DNA from 2 places in the Streptomyces albireticuli genome. Region 2 is predicted to be linked to the other one. Evidence: riboswitches for the same ligand, from Rfam matches in the RefSeq annotation. Region 2 holds a riboswitch; the other holds the start of a gene.
What was found. A riboswitch is a leader RNA that binds a small molecule or an ion and turns the genes downstream of it on or off. The one in region 2 is predicted to bind glycine.

Region 1: linked by a shared signal. The riboswitch ahead of gcvT (glycine cleavage system aminomethyltransferase GcvT) and the one ahead of gcvP (aminomethyl-transferring glycine dehydrogenase) in region 2 are both predicted to bind glycine.

What each region holds. Positions count from the first base shown of each region.
Region 1 covers NZ_CP021744.1:2,481,076-2,484,473, reverse strand. The annotation lists gene glyA (serine hydroxymethyltransferase) at 1-386, opposite strand, end outside; gene gcvH (glycine cleavage system protein GcvH) at 425-802, opposite strand; gene gcvT (glycine cleavage system aminomethyltransferase GcvT) at 880-2,004, opposite strand; glycine riboswitch at 2,151-2,246, opposite strand; gene SMD11_RS10280 (AAA family ATPase) at 2,459-3,124, shown strand; gene SMD11_RS10275 (enhanced serine sensitivity protein SseB) at 3,295-3,398, shown strand, end outside.
Region 2 covers NZ_CP021744.1:6,485,099-6,488,496, reverse strand. The annotation lists gene gcvP (aminomethyl-transferring glycine dehydrogenase) at 1-1,539, opposite strand, end outside; glycine riboswitch at 1,728-1,835, opposite strand; gene SMD11_RS28195 (PRC-barrel domain-containing protein) at 2,000-2,386, shown strand; gene SMD11_RS36575 (DNA polymerase IV) at 2,293-3,398, opposite strand, start outside.

The DNA.
Region 1 (3,398 bases), 4.0 Mb from region 2:
TGGGTCAGGTGACCGCCGTGCGCGAGGTTCAGGCCCAGGATGGTGTCGCCGGGCTTGATCAGCGCGAACATCGCGGCGGCGTTGGCCTGCGCGCCGGAGTGCGGCTGGACGTTCGCCGCCTCGGCGCCGAAGAGCGCCTTGATCCGGTCGATGGCGATCTGCTCGACGACGTCGACGTGCTCGCAGCCACCGTAGTAGCGGCGGCCCGGGTAGCCCTCGGCGTACTTGTTGGTGAGGACCGAGCCCTGGGCCTCCATGACGGCGACCGGAGCGAAGTTCTCCGACGCGATCATTTCGAGGGTGGACTGCTGGCGGTGGAGTTCGGCGTCGACAGCGGCGGCGACGTCGGGGTCGAGCTCATGGAGGGAGCTGTTCAGAAGCGACATGAGTTCTTCCTGGACTTCCTGGGCGGAGGAGGGCGGGATCAGCCTGCGGTGAAGGCGGTGTACTCGTCGGCCGACAGCAGCTCGTCCGGCTCGTCCGTGATCTTCACCTTGAACAGCCAGCCGCCCTCGAAGGGGGCGGAGTTCACCAGCGAGGGGTCGTCCACGACGTCCTGGTTGGCCTCGACGACCTCACCGGTCACCGGGGCGTACAGGTCGCTGACCGACTTGGTCGACTCCAGCTCGCCACAGGACTCGCCCGCGGTGACCGTGTCGCCGACCGCCGGGAGCTGGGCGTAGACCACGTCACCGAGCGAGCTCGCCGCGAACTCGGTGATACCGACCGTCGCCACGCCGTCCTCGGCGGCCGACAGCCACTCGTGCTCCTTGCTGTAGCGCAGCTGCTGGGGGTTGCTCATGGCTTGATTCTCCTGGATGCGCGTGGGTGCTTGTGCAACGGGTCTTGACAGGTGGGACGGGAATGAGGTGAGAGGGGTCAGCGCTCGCGCTTGTAGAAGGGCAGGGCGACGACCTCGTAGGGCTCATGGCTGCCGCGAATGTCCACGGACACACCCTTTGTACCGGGTGCGGCGTGCGCGGCGTCGACGTACGCGATGGCGATCGGCTTGCCGAGGGTGGGGGAGGGGGCGCCGGACGTGACCTCGCCCACCACCGCGCCGTCGGCGACCACGGAGAACCCGGCGCGCGGCACCCGGCGGCCCTCGGCGATCAGCCCGACCAGCTTGCGCGGCGGGTTCGTCGCGGCGCGCTCGGCGGCGGCCGTGAGAGCCTCGCGGCCGGTGAAGTCACCGTCGTTCGTGGTCTTGTCGAACTTCACCACCCGGCCCAGGCCCGCGTCGAAGGGCGTGGTCGCGGTCGTCAGCTCGTGCCCGTACAGCGGCATGCCCGCCTCCAGGCGCAGCGTGTCGCGGCAGGAGAGGCCGCAGGGCACCAGACCGGCGTCGGTGCCCGCGTCGGTCAGCGCCCGCCACAGCCGCTCGGCGTCGCCCGGCGCCACGAACAGCTCGAAGCCGTCCTCGCCGGTGTAGCCCGTACGGGCGATCAGCGCCGGGACGCCCGCGACGGTGCCCGGCAGGCCCGCGTAGTACTTCAGTCCGTCCAGGTCGGCGTCGGTGAGGGACTTCAGGATGCCCGGGGCCTCGGGGCCCTGGACGGCGAGCAGCGCGTAGTTCTCCCGGTCGTCGCGCACCTCGGTCTCGAAGCCCGCCGCGCGCTCGGTCAGGGCGTCCAGCACCACCTGGGCGTTGGAGGCGTTGGCGACGACCATGTACTCCTGCTCGGCCAGCCGGTAGACGATCAGGTCGTCCAGGATGCCGCCGCCGGCCTCGCAGATCATGGTGTAGCGGGCGCGGCCGACCGCGAGCGCGGAGAGGTTGCCGACGAGCGCGAAGTCGAGGGCCTGGCCCGCCTGCGGGCCGGTGAGGGTGATCTCGCCCATGTGGGAGAGGTCGAAGAGGCCGGCGCGGGTGCGGACCGCGACGTGCTCGTCACGCTCGCTGCCGTACCGCAGGGGCATGTCCCAGCCGGCGAAGTCGGTCATGGTGGCGCCGAGCGTGCGATGCAGCGCGTCGAGGGCCGTACGGCGAGGGGCATCGGTCATGGTGTGGGCTCCCAGGCATGGCGGTGAGGACGTCCTCCCCATCTGTCATCGGAACCTGAGAGGTTCACCGGAGCCGCGTCGACACGCGGGGCCCCGGCTTGCACCTTGGGTGGGACCGCACACGGCGGCCCGCTTTTCAGATCTGCCTCACCCGCGCGGTACGGGGCCTGAGAGATTCAAGGGAGGAACTTGCTCCTTCGGCGTCCAGCACGGGACGGCTGGAACTCTCCCGCGCGGATTCGAGCGGCCGGTATGCAGTTGGGTATGCGCTTGGCGCGCACATCATTGCATGGACCGGCCCGCGAAAGACTGCCCACGGCCCTCTTAATTGCATTACCTTTTCTTTACATTTCGTGGGTAGGGGGGCAGGGACCGGAACCGGGGGAGGGCGAACACCATGGGGACGCGGGGCGCTGGAGTGAGACGGGCCGAGCCCGCACCACGGGGCTGCCCGGTGCGCGGCGGGCCGGACGGCCCGGACGGACACGACCCCGCCGCGCCCGGCGGCCGGGCCCGGGTGCTCGACCTGCGCGACGGCGCGGGCCGGCCGGAGCTGCGCTTCCCGCCGGGCGACCTGCTGATCGTCTCCGGCCTGCCGGGCAGCGGGAAGTCCACGCTGATCCGGCGCGTGGTGCCGCCGCTCGACGGCCGCGCCGGCCTCGTGTGGTGCGTCGACTCCCAGGACTCCCGCGAGCGGCTGGAGCGCCGGCTGCCCGCCCGGCTGCCGTACGGCCTCTACCGCCCCTTCGCCCGCCTCGCCCACTACGCGACCCTGCGCCGTGCCCTCCGCTCCGGCTCCAGCGCCGTCGTCCACGACTGCGGGGAGCGCGGCTGGGTGCGCCGCTGGCTGGCCCGGGACGCGCGGCGGCGCGGCCGCGACGTCCATCTCCTGCTGCTGGACGTCGCCCCCGGCACGGCCCTCGCCGGCCAGGCCGCCCGCGGCCGGCATGTCTCCCCGCGCGCCTTCGGCCGCCACCGGAAGGCGATGACCCGCCTGGTGACGGAGGCGACGACGGGCCGGCTGCCATGGGGGACGGCGTCGGCGGTGGTGCTCGACCGTGCCGCGGTGGACGTGCTGCGGCGGGTCGCGTTCGAGGAGGGCCGGCCCGGGAAGGGCTGAGCCCAGCGGCCCGGGACGGCCCGCCGCGCGGCGCCCGGCGGCGGTGCGCAACCGATCACGCCCCGTGTACGTCCTCGCCCGCGGCGGCGGCGGCAACGGCACTCCCGTTAAAGTGCGGTTGCGGCCCGCACAAGACGTGGCGAGACGGTGGTTGAACGGCGTTGGAAGAGATGAGCATCCCCCAGCAGTACGACGGCACCCCAGGTGCCGCCCCGGCCGGCACCCCGGCCGGCGGAGTCCACCCCGGGTGGCCCGCCAACGAGCTCGAAGCGGT
Region 2 (3,398 bases):
GAGCGGGATCATGCCCCGGTCCAGGGCGTAGTCCCGGTCGGCGAGGCGGCGCAGGTAGCGCAGCAGCGCGGTCTCGGAGCGGTGCTGGTGGAAGACCGGGTGCGTGAGGTACTCGTCGGTGCGCAGGAGGCCCTCGGGGAGCGCGTCGGCCACCGAGGCGTCGAGCGCGTCGAGGGACTCGATGTCCGCGGCCACCCCGAACGCGGCCCAGACCGCCGCCACCTGGGCGCGGGCGGTGGTCTCGTCGCAGGCGATGCCGACCTGGTCCGCGTCCACGAGGCGGAGGTTGACCCCGTGCTCGCGGGCCGCCGCCACGACCTCGGCCGCCTTGCCGGGGACGCGGGCGGTCAGGGTGTCGAAGTACGCGCCGTGCACGATCTCGACGCCGCCGGCCCGCAGCCCCTCGGCGAGCAGCGTGGCGTAGCGGTGGGTGCGGCGGGCGATCGCGGCGAGGCCCTCCGGGCCGTGGTAGACGGCGTACATGCCGGCCATCACGGCGAGCAGCACCTGCGCGGTGCAGATGTTGCTGGTGGCCTTCTCGCGGCGGATGTGCTGCTCGCGCGTCTGAAGGGCCAGGCGGTAGGCCTTGTTGCCGTCCGCGTCGACGGACACGCCGACGAGGCGGCCGGGCAGGCTGCGCGCGAACTGCTCGCGCACGGCCATGAATCCGGCGTGCGGGCCGCCGAAGCCCATGGGCACGCCGAAGCGCTGGGTGGTGCCGACGGCGATGTCCGCGCCGAGCTCGCCGGGCGAGGTGAGCAGGGTGAGGGCGAGCAGGTCGGCGGCGACGGTGACGATCGCGCCGAGCTCGTGGGCGCGCTCGATGACCGGGCGGAGGTCGCGCACGGCGCCGGAGGCACCGGGGTACTGGAGCAGGACGCCGAAGACGCCGCGCTCGGCGATCTCCTCGGGGATGCCCCCGCTGAGGTCGGCGACGACGACCTCGACCCCGGTGGGCTCGGCGCGGGTCTCGATCACGGCGACGGTCTGCGGCAGGGTGTCGGCGTCGACCAGGAAGACGCCCTGCTTGACCTTGCCGACCCGGCGGGAGAGCGCCATGGCCTCGGCGGCGGCGGTGCCCTCGTCGAGCAGGGAGGCGCCGGAGGTGGGCAGGCCGCTGAGCTCGGCGACGACGGTCTGGAAGTTCAGCAGGGCTTCGAGCCGGCCCTGGGAGATCTCCGGCTGGTACGGCGTGTAGGCCGTGTACCAGGCGGGGTTCTCCATGACGTTGCGCAGGATCACCGGCGGGGTGAACGTGCCGTGGTAGCCGAGGCCGATCATCGGGGCGAGGACCTGGTTGCGGTCGGCCAGCGTGCGCAGCTCGGCCAGCACCTCGGCCTCGGTGCGGGCGGCGGGCAGGGCCAGCGCCTCGGCACTCTTGATCACGTCCGGCACGGCGGCGGCGGTGAGTTCGTCGAGCGAGCCGAAGCCGACCTGGGCGAGCATCTTGGCCTGGGCCCCGGCGTCGGGCCCTATGTGGCGCTGCTCGAAGGGTGTACCCCGCTCCAGGTCGGAAAGGGAGATGCGGTGGGCTGTCATCTGCGGAGGCCTCCTGGTCATTGCGACCTGCGAGGGGTACCACGGCGCGGGTACCCGGACGGCCTCCCCCTCTGTCATCTCAACCTGAGAGCTTCACCGGGCCGCCTCACACAGCCCAGCTTTCACCGTCGGTGAGGACGGGCGTCGGCGTCGTGCCAGACCGGGCCCGCCCTGCTTTCCAGAGTGACCTCGTCCATGCGGTACGGGTGCCTGAGAGATTCCGGGGAGGATTTGCTCCTTCGGCGCCTCCGGAGAAGCCGGTGAGGGCTCTCGGAAGACTCTCCCGCACGGGGTCTGCGGCCATTCGCCAGCCTACCAGCGTGGCTTTGGGCAGAGCCTTCGAGTGGCCGGTTCCCGCTTTGTGGCTTTTCGTTGTTGTCGGGGGACGTTGCCAGGGGGGTCGGGACCCGGCTGGGACCCTTGGCGCAGTCGGGGCTTCGCGCGACCCTTGGGAGGAACGGTGCAGAGCGATATCGATCCGCGGAGCCTGATCGGCCGCAAGGCCTTCGACCGCGACGGCGCGAAGATCGGCACCGTGGACGAGGTGTATCTGGACGACGCGACCGGAGAGCCGGAGTGGGCGGCGGTCCGCACGGGGCTGTTCGGCCGGGACGCCTTCGTACCGCTGGAGCCGAGCGAGGTCGTGGACGACACCCTGCGGATCCCCTACGAGCGATCCCTGATCAAGGACGCACCGGACTTCGGCGTCGGCCGCCACCTCTCCCCGGAGCAGGAACTCCAGCTCTACCACCACTACGGGCTCACCCTCCCCACCCCGGACGCCCCGCCCCCGGCCGGCGCCCCCTCCGACGAGGGACTGGGCACGGTCAACGGCGCGGGCGGCTGATCCGCCGCTCCGCCGGGGGCGTTCCCCTGGCCAGGAGGGGCTTCGCCGCCGGAGGCGCCTTGCGGGCCGGGGAGAGCTCCTGTGCCGGGAGCGGCTCCCAGGCCGAGAGGGCCGTCCGTGCCGAGAGAATCAGCCACGCCGGGAGCGTCACCCGTGCCCGGGATGCCTCCCGCAGCAGGAAGGCCGTCCACGCCGGGAGGAGCTTCCACGCGGCAAGACTCCTCCGGGCCCGGCTCCGGCACGTCCCCCGCACCTGCCGGGCCGTCCACACCGGGAAAGGCACCCGCACCGCGAACGGCTGCCACCCCAGGAGAAGCTTCCGCACGGGGAGAGCCCTCCGCGCCCGAAGCATCTCCCGTGCCGGAAGGGCCGTCCGCGCCGGGAAGAGCTTCCGCACGGGAAGACTCCTCCGCGCCCGGCTCCGACATGTCCCCCGCACCTGCCAGGCCATCCACGCCGAGAGCGCCACCCTCACCACTGGTAAGGGCCTCCACCCCAGGAGGAGCTTCCGCACGGGAAGAGCCCTCCGCGCCCGAAGCATCTCCCGCGCCGGAAGGGCCGTCCGCGCCGGGAAGAGCTTCCGCACGGGAAGACTCCTCCGCGCCCGGCTCCGACATGTCCCCCGCACCTGCCAGGCCATCCACGCCGAGAGCGCCACCCTCACCACTGGTAAGGGCCTCCACCCCAGGAGGAGCTTCCGCACGGGAAGAGCCCTCCGCGCCCGAAGCATCTCCCGCGCCGGAAGGGCCGTCCGCGCCGGGAAGAGCTTCCGCACGGGAAGACTCCTCCGCGCCCGGCTCCGACATGTCCCCCGCACCTGCCAGGCCATCCACGCCGAGAGCGCCACCCGCACCACTGGTAAGGGCCTCCACCCCAGGAGGAGCTTCCGCACGGGAAGAGCCCTCCGCGCCGGGAAGAGCTTCCTCTCTCGCGGGGCCTTCCGCCGTGACCGGATCCTCCGCCCCGGCCGCGGCTTCCGCCCTGATCAGCGGAAGCGGCTCAGCCGGCTCCA